Regions from separate parts of the Kitasatospora sp. NPDC023118 genome, predicted to be linked through region 1. Evidence: riboswitches for the same ligand, from Rfam matches in the RefSeq annotation. Region 1 holds a riboswitch; the other holds the start of a gene.
What was found. A riboswitch is a leader RNA that binds a small molecule or an ion and turns the genes downstream of it on or off. The one in region 1 is predicted to bind glycine.
Positions count from the first base shown of each region.

Region 2: it holds a riboswitch for glycine, as region 1 does, so the genes downstream of both, gcvT (glycine cleavage system aminomethyltransferase GcvT) here and gcvP (aminomethyl-transferring glycine dehydrogenase) in region 1, are expected to answer to the same signal.

Region 1 covers NZ_JBVHHW010000008.1:11,887-19,858, reverse strand. The annotation lists gene ACZ3UD_RS12215 (hypothetical protein) at 1-401, shown strand, start outside; gene ACZ3UD_RS12210 (DUF5999 family protein) at 818-1,009, shown strand; gene gcvP (aminomethyl-transferring glycine dehydrogenase) at 1,205-4,105, opposite strand; glycine riboswitch at 4,208-4,340, opposite strand; glycine riboswitch at 4,342-4,445, opposite strand; partial or broken gene ACZ3UD_RS12200 (PRC-barrel domain-containing protein) at 4,671-5,045, shown strand; gene ACZ3UD_RS12195 (YsnF/AvaK domain-containing protein) at 5,181-5,861, shown strand; gene ACZ3UD_RS12190 (MFS transporter) at 6,085-7,575, shown strand; gene ACZ3UD_RS12185 (DNA polymerase IV) at 7,725-7,972, opposite strand, start outside.
Region 2 covers NZ_JBVHHW010000004.1:152,651-160,622, forward strand. The annotation lists gene ACZ3UD_RS07000 (ABC transporter substrate-binding protein) at 1-481, opposite strand, end outside; gene ACZ3UD_RS07005 (ABC transporter permease) at 534-1,523, opposite strand; gene ACZ3UD_RS07010 (enhanced serine sensitivity protein SseB C-terminal domain-containing protein) at 1,991-2,959, opposite strand; gene ACZ3UD_RS07015 (enhanced serine sensitivity protein SseB) at 3,077-3,886, opposite strand; glycine riboswitch at 4,072-4,176, shown strand; gene gcvT (glycine cleavage system aminomethyltransferase GcvT) at 4,405-5,526, shown strand; gene gcvH (glycine cleavage system protein GcvH) at 5,631-6,011, shown strand; gene glyA (serine hydroxymethyltransferase) at 6,097-7,377, shown strand; gene ACZ3UD_RS07035 (L-serine ammonia-lyase) at 7,553-7,972, shown strand, end outside.

The DNA.
Region 1 (7,972 bases):
AGCTCCCCGCCGCCCGCCGGACCGGCTGGCGCTTCCTGATCAAGGACGGCGCCGACGTGGCCGCCGCCGCCGAGGTGGTCCAGAGCGCGGAGGGCCACACCTTCTCCCACTTCACCGCCGGCCCCTACCTCTCCTCCACCGTCCGGGCACTGCGCGAGGCCTGGCAGCTCGCCCAGAACGCCCGCTCCCGATGCCAGCCCCGGCTGCTCACCTTCCCCGGCCAGTACGCGACGGCGCTCTGGCTGCACAGTCCCGACACCGGGCCGGCCGCCGACCTGCTGATCCCACTCGCCCCGGCCCCGCTCGGCGTCACCGCGCACCGCGCCTACCCGGCCGCCGAGTTGCTGCCGCTGCTCGCCCGTGCTCCGCTCGCCGGACCGCTGCTGCTCGGCTCCTCCTGAGCCTGCGCCGCCCCGTCCGCACCCCGCCGCCGGGCCACCCGCCCGGCGGCCCTTCGCCGCGCCCTCCCCGCTCCGCGGCCTCACCCGAACGGCCACCATCTGGACGGGCCGCCCGCAATGGCCCCACCGGGCTATCCCCCGACTGGCCCATCAGTGCGCGATCTCCCTCCGGCCCCACCTGAACGGGTGATCTCTGCCCGGGAGTTGTGGCGCATGTCACGAAATCCCTGCGCGGGCGTCCGCAGATGCCGACACTGGGAACCAGCGTGGAAGGACCACCTGTCCTACCCACTTGAGCGCCGGTCCACACCTGGTCGGCGTTGCGGACAGGATCCGACTACCGCGGCGGCTCCGGACGGCACCACCTCCGGGACCGCACCACGGGGAGGATCGCAGAGCGAAGCGAGGGTACGCGTATGTGCCAGCACCGTCCTGAGTGCCCGTCGGCCGAGTCCGAGGACCGCGAGGCGGCCGTGCCGGTGGCCTGCCACCCGGAGCAGGGTTGGAGCCTGCTCTGCAACGGCGTCGTGTTGTTCGAGGACACCGGAGAGCTGCTGCCCGACGGCCGGGTGATCGCCCCGCGCCGTCCTGTCGCCCACGCGGCCTGAGACACCACGGGCTGGGACAGCAGGGACCGAGGGCGGGCGACCCGACCCGTACGGCCGGAACCGTACGGCCCGAGGCCGCCCGGCGGGGCAGCCGCCGACCCGACCGTGAAAGACGACCCGACCGGGAACGACAAAGGGCAGGGCCCCAGCAGAAACGTTCTGCCGGGGCCCTGCCTCGTGTCCGCCCGCTGAGGATCAGACGCCGTACTCGTCCAGCGGCGGGCAGGAGCAGACCAGGTTGCGGTCGCCGTACGCACCGTCGATCCGGCTCACCGGCGGCCAGTACTTGTCCGCCGGGTTCACGCCCGCCGGGAAGACCGCCTCCTGCCGCGAGTAGCCGTGCGCCCAGTCGCCGGCCAGGGTGGCCGCGGTGTGCGGGGCGTTGCGCAGCGGGTTGTCCTCGGCCGCCCACTCACCCGAGCCGACCTTGTCGATCTCGGCCCGGATCTCGATCATCGCGTCGCAGAACCGGTCGATCTCGTGCAGGTCCTCGGACTCGGTCGGCTCGATCATCAGCGTGCCGGCCACCGGGAAGGACATCGTCGGCGCGTGGAAGCCGTAGTCGATCAGGCGCTTGGCGATGTCGTCCACCGTCACGCCCGTCTCCTTGGTGAGCGGGCGCAGGTCGATGATGCACTCGTGCGCGACCAGCCCGCCCGGGCCGGTGTAGAGCACCGGGAAGTGCGGCGCCAGCCGCTTGGCGATGTAGTTGGCGTTCAGCACCGCGACCTGGGTCGCGTGCTTCAGGCCCTCGCCGCCCATCAGCCGGACGTACGCCCAGGAGATCGGCAGGATCGCCGCCGAACCCCACGGCGCGGCCGAGATCGGGCCGACACCGGTGGCCGGCCCTGCCTCCTCCTGCAGCGGGTGGTTGGGCAGGTACGGCGCCAGGTGGGCGCGCACCGCGACCGGGCCGACCCCCGGGCCGCCACCGCCGTGCGGGATGCAGAAGGTCTTGTGCAGGTTCAGGTGCGAGACGTCCGCGCCGAACTTGCCCGGCTTGGCCAGGCCGACCAGGGCGTTCAGGTTGGCGCCGTCCACGTACACCTGGCCGCCGGCCTCGTGCACCAGGGCGCAGATGTCGGTGATCTGGGTCTCGTACACGCCGTGGGTCGACGGGTAGGTGACCATCAGCACGGCGAGGTTGTCGCGGTGCTGCTCGATCTTGGCCTTCAGGTCCTCGACGTCCACGTCGCCGTCGACCAGGGTCTTCACCACGACCACGCGCATGCCGGCCATCACCGCGGAGGCGGCGTTGGTGCCGTGCGCCGAGGACGGGATCAGGCAGACGTCGCGCTGGGTGTCGCCGTTGGCGTGGTGGTAGGCGCGGACGGCCAGCAGGCCGGCCAGCTCGCCCTGGGAGCCGGCGTTCGGCTGGATCGACACGGCGTCGTAGCCGGTGACCTCGACCAGCTGCTGCTCCAGCTGGCGGATCAGGGTCAGGAAGCCCTCGGCCTGATCGATCGGCGCGAAGGGGTGCAGCTGGCCGAACTCCGGCCAGGTCACCGCCTCCATCTCGGTGGTCGCGTTGAGCTTCATGGTGCAGGAGCCCAGCGGGATCATGCCGCGGTCCAGCGCGTAGTCCCGGTCCGACAGGCGGCGCAGGTAGCGCAGCATGGCGGTCTCCGAGCGGTGGCTGTGGAAGACCGGGTGGGTCAGGTACTCGTCCTCGCGCAGCAGCGCGGCGGGCAGCGTCTCGGCGGCCTCGGCCACCTCGACGGCGGGGACGCCGAACGCGGCCCAGACGCCGGCCAGGTGCTCACGGGTGGTGGTCTCGTCGGTGGAGATCGAGATCCGGTCCGCGCCGTCCTGGTGGACGTTGATGCCGTGGGTGCGGGCGGCGGCGGCGATCTCGGCGGCACGGCCCGGGACGACGGCGGTGACGGTGTCGAAGAACTCGCCGTGGAGCAGCTCCACGCCGCCGGCCCGCAGGCCCTCGGCGAGGGCGGCGGCGTAGCGGTGGGTGCGGCGGGCGATGTCGGCCAGGCCGTCCGGACCGTGGTAGACCGCGTACATCGAGGCCATCACGGCGAGCAGCACCTGGGCGGTGCAGATGTTGCTGGTGGCCTTCTCGCGGCGGATGTGCTGCTCGCGGGTCTGCAGCGCCAGGCGGTAGGCGCGGTTGCCGTCGACGTCGACGGACACGCCGACCAGGCGGCCGGGCAGCGAGCGGGCGTACTCGGCGCGCACCGACAGGTAACCGGCGTGCGGACCGCCGAAGCCCATCGGCACGCCGAAGCGCTGCGAGGTGCCGCAGGCGATGTCGGCGCCCAGCGAGCCCGGGGACTTGAGCAGGGTCAGCGCCAGCAGGTCGGCGGCAACGGCGACGATCGCGCCCAGCCCGTGCGCCTGCTCGATCACCGGGGCGAGGTCGCGGACCACACCGGTGGCGCCCGGGTACTGCAGCAGCACGCCGAAGACGCCGCGCTCGGCGATCTCGGCCGGGATGCCCTCGGACAGGTCGGCGACGACGACCTCCACACCGGTCGGCACGGCACGGGTGTTGATCACCGCGATGGTCTGCGGCAGGGTCTCGGCGTCGACCAGGAAGACACCGCCCTTGACCTTGGTGACGCGGCGGGCCAGCGCCATCGCCTCGGCGGCCGCGGTGCCCTCGTCCAGCAGCGAGGAGCCGGAGGTGGGCAGACCGGTCAGGTCGGAGACCAGGGTCTGGAAGTTGAGCAGCGCCTCCAGGCGGCCCTGCGAGATCTCCGGCTGGTACGGGGTGTACGCGGTGTACCAGGCCGGGTTCTCCATGACGTTGCGCAGGATCACCGGCGGGGTGAAGGTGCCGTAGTAGCCCAGGCCGATCATCGGCTGGAGCACCTTGTTGCGGCTCGCCAGCTCACGAAGCTCGGCGAGGACCTGCGCCTCGCTGCGACCGGCGGGCAGGGCCAGGGCGGTGATGGAGCGGATCGCCTCGGGAACGGCGGTGCTTGCGAGCTCGTCCAGCGAGCCGTAGCCGACGGACGCCAGCATCTTCTCCTGGGCGGCGGCATCGGGGCCGATGTGGCGGTTCTCGAAGGGGCTGGCCAGCTCAAGCTCGGTGAGGGTCGAGGCGCCGGTGGGGCGTCCCGCGTTCGGCTGGGCGTTCATGGTGGTCGAGGCCTCCTGGTCACGGACCGGCGGGGGCACGCACGCCGACCGGTCGTTCCGCTGCGGACAGCGGATCGCCTGGGCGGACGAACCCGGAAGGCCTCCCCCTCTGTCATCGGGACCTGAGAGCTTCGCCCGCACGGAGCGCCGTCGGCGCTCCGTCGGCTTGCACCGTCGGTGAGGGTGGTGATCGCCGGCTCCCGCGCCGACGCTCCTGCCCTGCTTTCCAGAGTGACCTATCCCGCACGGTACGGATGCCTGAGAGATTCCGGGGAGGAGTTGCTCCTTCGGCGCCCCGACCAGCGGTTTTCGCCGTCGGGGACTCTCCCGAGCGGGCTCGGCGGTCGCCGCCCAGGGTACCAGCGGGAGGCCTTCCGATCACGGGTGCGTCAGGTCACTCGAGGTCTACGCGCGTCCCCCGGACGGCCTAGCGCCGAGCCCGTCCGGCGCACCCCGGTCGCGTCGGTCCGATTCATGCCTTTTGGTGTGAAGTGACGGCCGGGACGGGTGCTCCGACGGCCGTACCTGCGGGAGTTCCGCAGCCGCAGCGCAGCTGGAGGAAAGAGTGCAGACCGACTTCGACCCCAGAGACCTCATCGGCCACAAGGCGGTCGACCGCAACGGAGACAAGATCGGCACGGTCGACGAGGTGTACCTGGACGACGCCACCGGCCAGCCAGAGTGGGCCGCCGTCCGGACCGGCATCTTCGGCCGGGACGCCTTCGTCCCGCTCACCACGAGCGAGTTCTCCGGCGAAGAGCTCCGGGTGCCCTACGACAAGTCGCTGGTCAAGGAGTCCCCGGACTTCGGCGTGGGCCAGCACCTGTCGCCGGCCCAGGAACTCCAGCTCTACCGCTACTACGGCCTCGACACCGAGGTGGACGGCCACACCGCCACCGAGGAGCCCGGCCGGACCGTCCAGCCCGACCGCGACTTCGGCACCGCTCCGGCCACCGCGGCCACCACGACCGCCAAACCGCTCGACTCCCACGCCACCGAGCCCGGCCCGACCAACACCGCCACCACCGTCACCGCCCCCAGTACCGCCGGCACCGACACCGCCGCGGAGGCCACCATGCGGACCCTCGCCACCCCCGCTCCCGCCACCACAGCGACCGCCCCCGCCGTCGAGCCGAAGCCGAAGCCGAAGCCCGCCCCAGCCGCGACCACCCCGACGCCCACCAGCTCCGCCACCACCTCAACCCCGAGCACGCCAGCCGCGACCACCCCGACGCCCACCAGCTCCGCCACCACCTCAACCCCGAGCACGCCAGCCGCGACCACCCCGACGCCCACCAGCTCCGCCGCGACCTCGGCCCCGAGTGCCCCGGTCGAGATCACCTGCCACGAGGAGCGGCTGGACATCACCACCGAGTGGCACGTCCTGGGCGCCGCGAAGCTGCGCAAGTACGTGACCAGCGAGCAGGTCGAGCGCCGCGTCCCGCTGGTCCGCGAGCGGGTCCGGGTGGAGCGCATCCCGGTCAGCGACGCCGAACGCTCCACCCTCACCGCCAAGGAGATCGCCGAGGCGGTCGAGGAGGTCACCCTCCGCGAGGAACACCCCATCGTCCGCAAGTACCTCGCCCCGATCGAGCGGGTCCGCCTGATCGTCGAGCGCTACACCACGGAGAAGGTGGTCCAGGAGGAACTCCGCCGCGAGCACGTCGAAGTCCACGACAACACCACCGCCGCCCCCGACCCGACCACCCCCGTGACCAACGGCGTCCGCCCCGACTCCCTGCGCCCCCTCACCTGACCCGACCCACCCCCAGGGCCCCGGACCCCGTCCGGGGCCCTCGCCATGCCCCCACCCGCCCCAACTCTCCGCAAACACCGCCCTCCTGCCCTCAGCCCCAAGCCCTGCCGCAGGCGACACCCCGTCGCCTTTGCCAAAGCTTAACCGCTCGATATTTGACACTCTGAAGTATCTCCCTGCATGATTACTTCAGTTCATTCACTATGTACGGGAGGAAGCAACCGTGAGTGAGGCACCCCAGCCCACCACCGCGGCCGAGAAGCAGAGCAACGCCCGGGTCCTGCCGGCCCTCATCCTGGCGATGCTGTCGTTCAGCGTGGTGCAGACCGCGGTCGTCCCGATCCTGCCGTCGCTGGCCAAGGAACTGGACGTCTCCGGGTCCAACATCACCTGGCTGATGACTGCCAACCTGCTCTCCGCAGCCGTGCTGACTCCCCTGCTGGGCCGCTTCGGCGACCTCCGGGGCCGTAAGCCCATGCTGCTGATCTCGCTGGCCGGCCTGGTCGCCGGATCGGCGCTGGCGGTCAGCACCCACTCCTTCACCTGGCTGATCGTCGCCCGCGTCCTGCAGGGCGCCGGCGGTGGCGTGATGCCGCTGGCGATCAGCATCGTCCGCGACGAGCTGCCCAAGCAGAAGGTGACCGGCGGCGTCGCCGCCATCAGCGCCTCGATGGGCGTCGGCTCCGGCCTCGGCCTGGTGGCGACCGGCCTCCTGCTGGAGCACTGGAACTACAAGTCGATCTTCTGGATGGGCCTGGCCTTCGGCCTGCTCGCGGTGGCCCTGGTCGCCTTCCGCGTCCCGTCCGACCCGGTGACCGACAAGGACGGCGGCGCCGACCCGCTCGGCGCCCTCACCCTGGCCGGCTGGCTCTCCGCCCTGCTGGTCGCGGTCAGCCAGGGCAACCACTGGGGCTGGACCTCCACCAAGACCCTCGGCCTGTTCGCCGTCGCCGCCGTGGTCGCCCTGATCTGGGGGATCATCGAGACCAAGGTCCCGCACCCGCTGGTGGACCTGAAGATGATGTCCCGCCCGGCCGTGGCCTTCACCAACCTGGCCGGCCTGCTCATCGGCTTCGGCATGTACGGCTCGTTCATGGTCATCAGCAACTTCGCCCAGACGCCGGAGAAGCTGGCCCACTACGGCTTCACCGCGACCGTCCTGCACGCCGGTGTGATGCTGCTGCCGTCCGCGATCGGCTCGATGGTGGCCGCCCCTGTCGGCGCCCTGCTGATCGCCCGCCGCGGTCCCCGTCTGCCGCTGGTCCTCGGTGGTGTCCTCGGCGCCGTCGCGATGGCCTACCTGGCCCTGCGGCACAGCCACGAGGGCGACATCTACACCGCCTCGGCGATCTTCGGCCTCGGCATCGGCCTCGCCTTCGCCGCGATGCCGGCCTTCATCAACGGCGCCGTCCCGGTCGAGCAGAGCGGAATCGCCAACGGCATGAACTCCGTGCTGCGCACCGTCGGTGGCGCGATCGGCACCGCCGTGATGACCGCCATCCTGACCGGCGACACCATGAAGCTCCCGATCAAGATCCCGGTGCTGCTGCCCACCCTGGACGCCTACAAGCACGCGTTCTGGACCACGGCCGTCGTCTGCATCATCGCCGGTGCCGTCCCCTTCCTGATCCGCACCGTCAAGCCGGCCGCCACCGCCCTGGGCGGCTCGGCCCCGCAGGACTCCAGCGCCGAGCTGGTCAAGACCGACGCCTGACCAGGCGTCCGGCCCGCGCGCTCAGGGACAGGGCGCGCGGGCCCGGCCTCCGTACGTCGCGAGGGCATCACGACGGTGCGGAGTCCGGCACGGTATGCGGCCCCATCCGGTACTCCTACCGGGTGGGGCCGTTCCGCGTCCCGAGCCCCTCAGCCGTCCGGCCCCTCGCCGTCCTCCGCTCCCGCCACCCGCCGCAACGGCAACGGCCTGGCCGGATCCAGCGCCGGGTCGTCGACCGCGAAGGTCCGCACCCGTCCCGGTTCGCTCCACGGTGTCTCGAACCGCACGGTGACCCGCCCGACGCCGCTGCCCTGCACCCACCCCGGCCCGAACTCGGCGTGGTGGACGTCCTGTCCGGGCATCCAGCGCCGCACCACGACCTCCTCCGGCTCCTCCT
Region 2 (7,972 bases), on a different contig from region 1:
CGTAGTTCGAGCGCTCCACGGCGTACTTGACGTCCTTGGAGGTGATCGGGGTGCCGTCGTCGTACTTCAGGCCGGCGCGCAGCTTGTACGTCCAGGTCAGGCCGTCCGCGCTGGGCTGGCCCATCGACTCGGCGAGGTCCGGGACCAGCTTGTTGCCGTCCGCGCCCGCGGCCGGGTTGAAGGTGGTCAGCGGGCGGGCGTACAGGCGCGAGAAGTTGTAGATGTACGCGTAGTAGGTGTTGCCCGGGTCGAGGGAGTCCGGGGTGCCCTTCATCTCGTAGGTGACCGTCCCGCCCTTCTTGTCCGAGGCGTTGACGATCTGCTTGGTTGCCGCGTCGGCGCCGCCGCCGCTCGCGTCGTTGGAGCCGGCCGAGGACGAGGAGCCGCTGTCGCCGCTCTTGGAGCTGGACGAACAGCCGGTGACGACCAGGACCGCGGCGGCGGCCGCGGCGGTCAGCGCGACGGTACGGGACCTACGCATGGGTGAGATCAACCCCTTGAGGATGTGGAGGAGGGAGTGTTCTGACGTGATGTCAGTTGCTCTTGGGATCGAGGGCGTCACGCAGCCCGTCGCCGAGCAGGTTGAACGCGAGCACGGTGATGAAGATCGCCAGACCGGGGACCACCATGTACTGGGGGTCGACCTGGTAGTAGTTCTTCGCGTCGGCGAGCATGCCGCCCCAGGAGGACTGCGGGGGCTGGATGCCGACGCCGAGGAAGCTCAGCCCGGCCTCGAAGAGGATGTTGGTCGGGATCAGCAGGGTCGAGTAGACCAGGATCGGGCCGGCCAGGTTGGGCAGCAGTTCCTTGAACAGGATGAACGGGCCGCGGGCGCCGAGGCTGCGGGCCGCGTGGACGAACTCCCGCTCGCGCAGCGACAGCGTCTGTCCGCGCACGATCCGGCCCATGTAGGGCCAGTTGAAGAAGCCGATCACGAAGATCAGCACCATGATGTGCAGCGGGAGGCCGTGCAGGCCGAACGCGCCGCCCTGGAGCGAGGCGGAGATCGCGATGGCGAAGAGCAGCAGCGGGAACGCCAGGAAGACGTCCATCAGCCGGCTGATCAGGGTGTCCACCCAGCCGCCGTAGTAGCCGGCCATCACGCCGAGCACACTGCCGATGGTGTTGGACAGGACGGTCGCGCCGAAGGCGACCAGCAGGGAGACCCAGGAGCCGTCGACCACGCGGGCGAGCAGGTCACGGCCCTGCAGGGGGTCGATGCCGAGCGGGTGGTCCGCGCTCATGCCGCCCCAGTCCCCGAGCGGCAGGCCGCCGAGGTTGGCGTCCAGCAGGTCCGGGTTCGGGTTGTCGGGGTCGAGCCCGAACAGGGCCTCGATCGGCCCGGACAGCACGGCGAGCAGGATCAGCAGGATCACCACGATGCCGCCGGCGACGGCGGCCTTGTCCCGCTTGAAGCGGGTCCAGGCGATCCGACCGAGGGAGCGGCCCTCGATCGTCTTGGCCGGGCTCGCGGTGGCTGGCGCCTCCGGTTCGTTCCCGGTGGTGGTCACGGATGCGGTCATGGTCAGTTGGGTCCCCTCGCCGACGGTGGCCGGCCCACGGGTGCCGGGCGCCGGCTTCGGCGGTGCGGCTGCGGACGTGCGGAGGTGCTTAGGAGGAGCAGGTGTTCGCGGCAGTGCTTCGTGCACAGGTACTGCCGCCACGCGGGATTGGGCGTCGCGTGGTGGAGCGGTCGGCGTGCGCGCTCACCTTTGTGGGGTATCCAGTACGCGCGGTGCGTTGCGCAGAACTCTCTGCCATCCGAACTGGCTTGCGCCAGCCCTGCCAGGCGACAGATGCCCAACTGTGATCTGCACGCATGCACCTCCGCGGTCATCGGCATATCCCTCTTCACATGGCTGTAACAGCCATGCCAAGATGTGCGGACCCCGACGGAGGGGTAATTCGTCCGGAAAACACCGAAGCCGACCTGATGGTGAATCAAGTCGGCTTCGCGGTAAAGGTTTTAGCTGGAAACGGGGTTTGGCAATCAGCGGCCGGGGTATCCGTGCCACGCCTGCGGGGGCTGCTGCCCCCAGCCCGGCGCGGGCGGCCGGGTGCCGTAGGCCCATCCCGGTGTCGGCTGCCCCGGCATCGGCTGACCCGGCATCGGCTGACCGGGCATCGACTGCCCCGGGTACGGCGGCGGCGCCGCCGTCGGGTACGGGCCGGCCGGCGGGCGGCCCGCCTCCCGATCGAAGAACGGCCGCGCGTTGGCGCGCATCCACAGCGCCACCGGGTCGTACTCGTCCGCCATCGCCACCGTGGACACCGCGAGCCCCTCCGGGGCCACCGCGATCGCCCGCTGCATCAGTGCCCGCACCGCCTCCACGGCCGGCGGCGAACTCTCGTACAGGTCCAGGCCGATCGCCAGGTACGGCTCCCCCACCGCCGGCTGCACCCAGGCCCGGCGCAGCGCCCGGACCGCGCGCACCTCACCGGCCTGCCGCTCCAGCAGCGCGAAGAACTGCTGGGCGTTCACCTGCGGCTCACTCAGCTTCAACGGACCGGCCGGCAGCCGGTCCAGGCCCGCGGCGATCCGCCGCAGGTCCGCCCAGGGCACACCGACCCCGCCGCCGGGAGCGTGCGGGTTGAGCCACAGACCCCAGCGGGTGCGGTACAGGGAGGCGGCGATCTCCCGCCCGGAGATGACCTCGTGGGCCCGGGCCCAGCCGGAGGCCGTCAGCTGCTCGGGCGAGGTCACGGCCGGCGCGTAGCCGTGGCCGCTGATCTCCATGTTCCCGTACTGCGCGTCCGGACTGCCCGGCGTACCGTGCCAGAGCAGCATCCAGACCTGGCCGTCGGCCAGCGCGTGCAGCAGCCGCTCGTACGCGTCGTAGCGCTCCGGCGCGACCTCGCGCAGGGCGTGCTCCATCGCGCCCGGATCCGCCGCCGGGCGCCCGGCCGGAGCCTGGCCCCAGGGCCCCGGCACACCGCCCGTTCCCGCTCCCGCACTCATGCGCCCACCTCGCCGCGCCTCTTTCCTCAACCCAGCCGGCCCGTCGGCCGTCTGCACGCACCCTATGGCGCGGCACCGGCCACCGCCACGGCGACGTGCCCTTGATGCGATCCCCGCTCACACCCGCGTGTAGAAAGGCAGTACCCGGGTGAGCAGCCACTCGACCACCGGGTCCTCGGCGAGGTCGAGCAGCACGAGGTGGACGCCACCCGGCAGCGGCGCGGTTCCCAGTGCCCGGCCGAGCGCCTCGTTCACCGCGCCCGGGTCGGCCGGGGCGGCCGGATCCAACTGGACGCCCACGAACATCACGGTCGGTTCGCCCTCGATGCTGGCCAGCGCCCGGCGCGCGGTCAACACCCCGGGCAAGGCCGACAGTTCGGCCCGGCAGGCGGCCAGGAAGTACTCCGGGTCCTCGCCCGGCACCGGCTCGCGCAGCGCCACCCGGCCGCCGGTCGGCGCCTCCGCGGCGTGCTCGGTGTGCTCCCAGCGGTGGCCGTCACGTGGCCCGCGGCGCAGCTCCGCCACGCCCTGTGGCGGCACCGGGATGCCCACCGCGGCCTCGGGGTTGACCGCGATGCCCACGCCCAGCGGCAGTCCGCGGGCGAACTCCCAGGCCGGCGCGATCGCGAAGGCCATCCCCGGCGCCTGCTGCAGGAACACCTCCTGCGAGGAGAACACCGGCACGTACGGGGCCCCGGCCAGCTCGATGGTCGGCAGGTCCAGCGACTGCCCGCCCGGGTCGCCCCCGGCCGGCAGCGGGATCCACACCTGACTGCGGGCCAGCACCTCGATCACCCGCGGCGTCGCGCCCGGGTCGCCGAGCGCGGCGGTCAGCACCTGCTCCAGCTCGTTGGCCGGCCACGCACCGCCGGGCGGCGCCGCCTGCGGCCCGTCCCACCCCTGCTGCTGCTCCACCGGGTACCCCATGCGCGCCTGAACCGCCCTCTGCCGGTCGGCCGCCCACTGCTGTGCCGACGCGGAAGAGTTTAGGGCTCGTGTTCGCCTCCATGTCGTGTGACCGGGTCCCCCCTCCCCTCGTCCGCGGGGACGTGCCATGATGTGCGCGTCCGACGGCATGCGCCGCGGGCCCCCACAACTCCACACCGGCCGCTCGAACCCGCGCGGGAGAGCCCGGAGTGCCGCTCAGGCGGTACAGCCGGCGCCGAAGGAGCAAGTCCTCCCCGGAATCTCTCAGGCCCCCCTACCGCACGGGTTAGGCACATCTGGAAAGCGGCGCACGGCCCTGTCGCGCGCCCACCCACGGTGCAAGCCGCCATGCTGTCCTGGATGCTGGAAACAGCTGCGGGCGGCCGCGGTGAAGCTCTCAGGTCCGACGACAGATGGGGAGACCCACGCCGCCGCATGCCCGCGCGCAGGGTCGGTCCCCAGCGGGTCCGGTCCCGGCGCGTGCACCCCTGAGTGCCCCGACCGAGGAGTTCCTGGCCATGTCGTCCCTCCGCCTGACCGCGCTCGACGCGCTGCACCGCGCCCTCGGCGCGACCATGACCGACTTCGCCGGCTGGGACATGCCGCTGCGCTACGGCAGCGAGCGCGAGGAGCACCTCGCCGTCCGCACCAAGGCCGGCCTGTTCGACCTCTCGCACATGGGCGAGATCACCGTGACCGGCCCGCAGGCCGGCGAGATGCTGGACCACGCGCTGGTCGGCTTCGTCTCCGCGCTCGGCGTGCTGCGCGCCCGCTACACCATGATCTGCGCCGAGGACGGCGGCATCCTGGACGACCTGATCGTCTACCGCCTGCGCGAGGACGCCTTCCTGGTCGTCGCCAACGCCTCCAACGCCCAGCTGGTCCTGGACGAGCTGATCGCCCGTGCCAAGGGCTTCGACGCCGTCGTCACCGACGACCGCGACACCTACGCGCTGATCGCCGTCCAGGGCCCGGAGTCCACCGCGATCCTGGCCAAGACCACCGAGGCCGACCTGCCCGGCCTGAAGTACTACGCGATCCTCCCGGCCCGGGTGGCCGACCGCGACGTGCTGCTGGCCCGCACCGGCTACACCGGTGAGGACGGCTTCGAGATCTTCTGCCACCCGGGCGACGCCGAGCAGATCTGGCAGGCCCTGACCGCCGCCGGCGAGGGCCACGACCTGGTCCCGTGCGGCCTGTCCTGCCGCGACACCCTGCGCCTGGAGGCGGGCATGCCGCTGTACGGGCACGAGCTGTCCACCGACCTCACCCCGTTCGACGCGGGCCTGGGCCGGGTCGTCCGCTTCGACAAGACCACCAACGACGGCGCCTTCGTCGGCCGCAAGGCCCTGGAGCAGGCCGCCGCCGCGGCCGAGACCAACCCCCCGAAGGTGCTGGTCGGCCTGGTCTCCGAGGGCAAGCGGGTGCCGCGCGCCGAGTACACCGTGGTCTCCACCGAGGGCGCCCCGATCGGCCGGATCACCTCCGGCGCGCCGTCCCCGACCCTGGGCAAGCCGATCGCGATGGCCTACGTCGACGCGGCCCACGCCGCCCCCGGCAGCACCGTCGCGGTGGACGTGCGCGGCAAGCACGAGCCGGTCCAGGTCGTGGCGCTGCCGTTCTACAAGCGCGCCCGCTGAGGCCGTCCGGCCGGGGCCCCCGTTCCTCCCATACCCGCACGTCGAAGCCGTCCGCGCGGCGGCCCGCTTCGTCGTACCCGCTTCCCATCCTGGAGAATGACGCCATGAGCAACCCCCAGCACCTGAAGTACACCAAGGAGCACGAGTGGCTGACGGCCGCCGAGGACGGTGTCTCCACGGTCGGCATCACCAAGCACGCCGCGGACGCGCTCGGTGACATCGTCTACGTGCAGCTGCCCGAGGTCGGCGACGAGGTGACCGCCGGCGAGACCTGCGGCGAGCTGGAGTCCACCAAGTCGGTCAGCGACCTGTACTCCCCGGTGACCGGCGAGGTCGTCGAGGTCAACCAGGACGTCCTGGACGACAACGCCCTCGTCAACAGCGCCCCCTTCGAGGGCGGCTGGCTGTTCAAGGTCCGGGTGGAGTCCACCGACGAGCTGCTCAGCGCCGCCGAGTACGACGCGCTCACCCACGCCCAGGGCTGAGCCACCCGCCGGGACGGGCCGCAGCACGGCGGTCCGTCCCGCCCCCACCGTCCCTCCGCTCTCCTCCTCCCGGGAAGACCACACCATGACGGTTCTCAACCAGTCCCTGCACGCCCTCGACCCGGAGATCGCCGCCGCGGTCGACGCCGAGCTGCACCGCCAGCAGACCACCCTGGAGATGATCGCCTCCGAGAACTTCGCCCCGGTGGCGGTCATGGAGGCCCAGGGCTCGGTGCTCACCAACAAGTACGCCGAGGGCTACCCCGGCCGCCGCTACTACGGCGGCTGCGAGCACGTCGACGTGGTCGAGCAGATCGCGATCGACCGCATCAAGGCCCTGTTCGGCGCCGAGCACGCCAACGTCCAGCCGCACTCCGGGGCGCAGGCCAACGCCGCCGCGATGTTCGCGCTGATCCAGCCGGGCGACACCATCCTGGGCCTGAACCTGGCCCACGGCGGTCACCTGACCCACGGCATGAAGATCAACTTCTCCGGAAAGCTCTACAACGTGGTCGCGTACCACGTGGACGAGAAGACCGGCCAGGTCGACATGGCCGAGGTCGAGCGCCTGGCCAAGGAGCACCAGCCGAAGCTGATCATCGCCGGCTGGTCCGCCTACCCGCGCCAGCTGGACTTCGCCGAGTTCCGCCGGGTCGCCGACGAGGTCGGCGCCCTGCTCATGGTGGACATGGCGCACTTCGCCGGCCTGGTGGCCGCCGGGCTGCACCCGAACCCGGTGCCCTACGCGGACGTGGTCACCACCACCACCCACAAGACCCTGGGCGGTCCGCGCGGCGGCGTCATCCTGTCCAAGGCCGAGTTCGCCAAGAAGATCAACTCCGCGGTCTTCCCCGGCCAGCAGGGCGGTCCGCTGGAGCACGTGATCGCGGGCAAGGCCGTCGCCTTCAAGATCGCCGCCTCGGAGGAGTTCAAGGAGCGCCAGCAGCGCACCCTGGAGGGCGCCCGCATCCTCGCCGAGCGCCTGCTGCAGGACGACGTCGCCGAGGCCGGCGCCAGCGTGCTGTCCGGCGGCACCGACGTCCACCTGGTCCTGGTCGACCTGCGCAACAGCCAGCTCGACGGCCAGCAGGCCGAGGACCGGCTGCACGAGGTCGGCATCACGGTCAACCGCAACGCCATCCCGAACGACCCGCGCCCGCCGATGGTCACCTCGGGCCTGCGCATCGGCACCCCGGCCCTGGCCACCCGCGGCTTCCGGGCCGAGGACTTCCGCGAGGTCGCCGACATCATCGCCGAGGCGCTCAAGCCCGCCTTCGACGAGACCGTCGCCGCCGCGCTCAAGGCCCGCGTCACCGCGCTGGCCGAGAAGTACCCGCTCTACCCGAACCTGGGCAACCAGGAGTAAGGGCCGGCAGTAGGTGACCCGCCGGTAAGTTACCGACCGGTAGGGTGATCGGCCTCACCCCTGGAACGTCCAGGGGACTCCGGGGCACCCCGCACACTGGACAGTGTGCGGGGTGCCCCGTTCCGTGCCCGCCCCGACCGCAAGTCCTTCCACGAGACCAGACAAGGACGTCCCCGTGGCCATCAGTGTCTTCGACCTCTTCTCCATCGGCATCGGCCCGTCGAGCTCCCACACCGTCGGCCCGATGCGCGCCGCCCGGATGTTCGCCCGCCGCCTGCGGTCCGAAGGCCTGCTGACGCAGGTGACGTCCGTCCGGGCCGAACTGTACGGCTCGCTGGGCGCCACCGGCCACGGCCACGGCACCCCGAAGGCCGTCCTGCTGGGCCTGGAGAACAACTCGCCCCGCACCGTCGACGTCGACCAGGCCGACAAGGACGTCGAGCGGATCACCGCCGAGAAGCGGATCAACCTGCTCGGCGAGCACGCCGTCGACTTCGACCCCGACAGCCAGCTGGTCCTGCACCGGCGCCGCTCGCTGCCGTACCACGCCAACGGCATGACCCTGTGGGCGTACGCGGCGGACGGCTCCACGCTG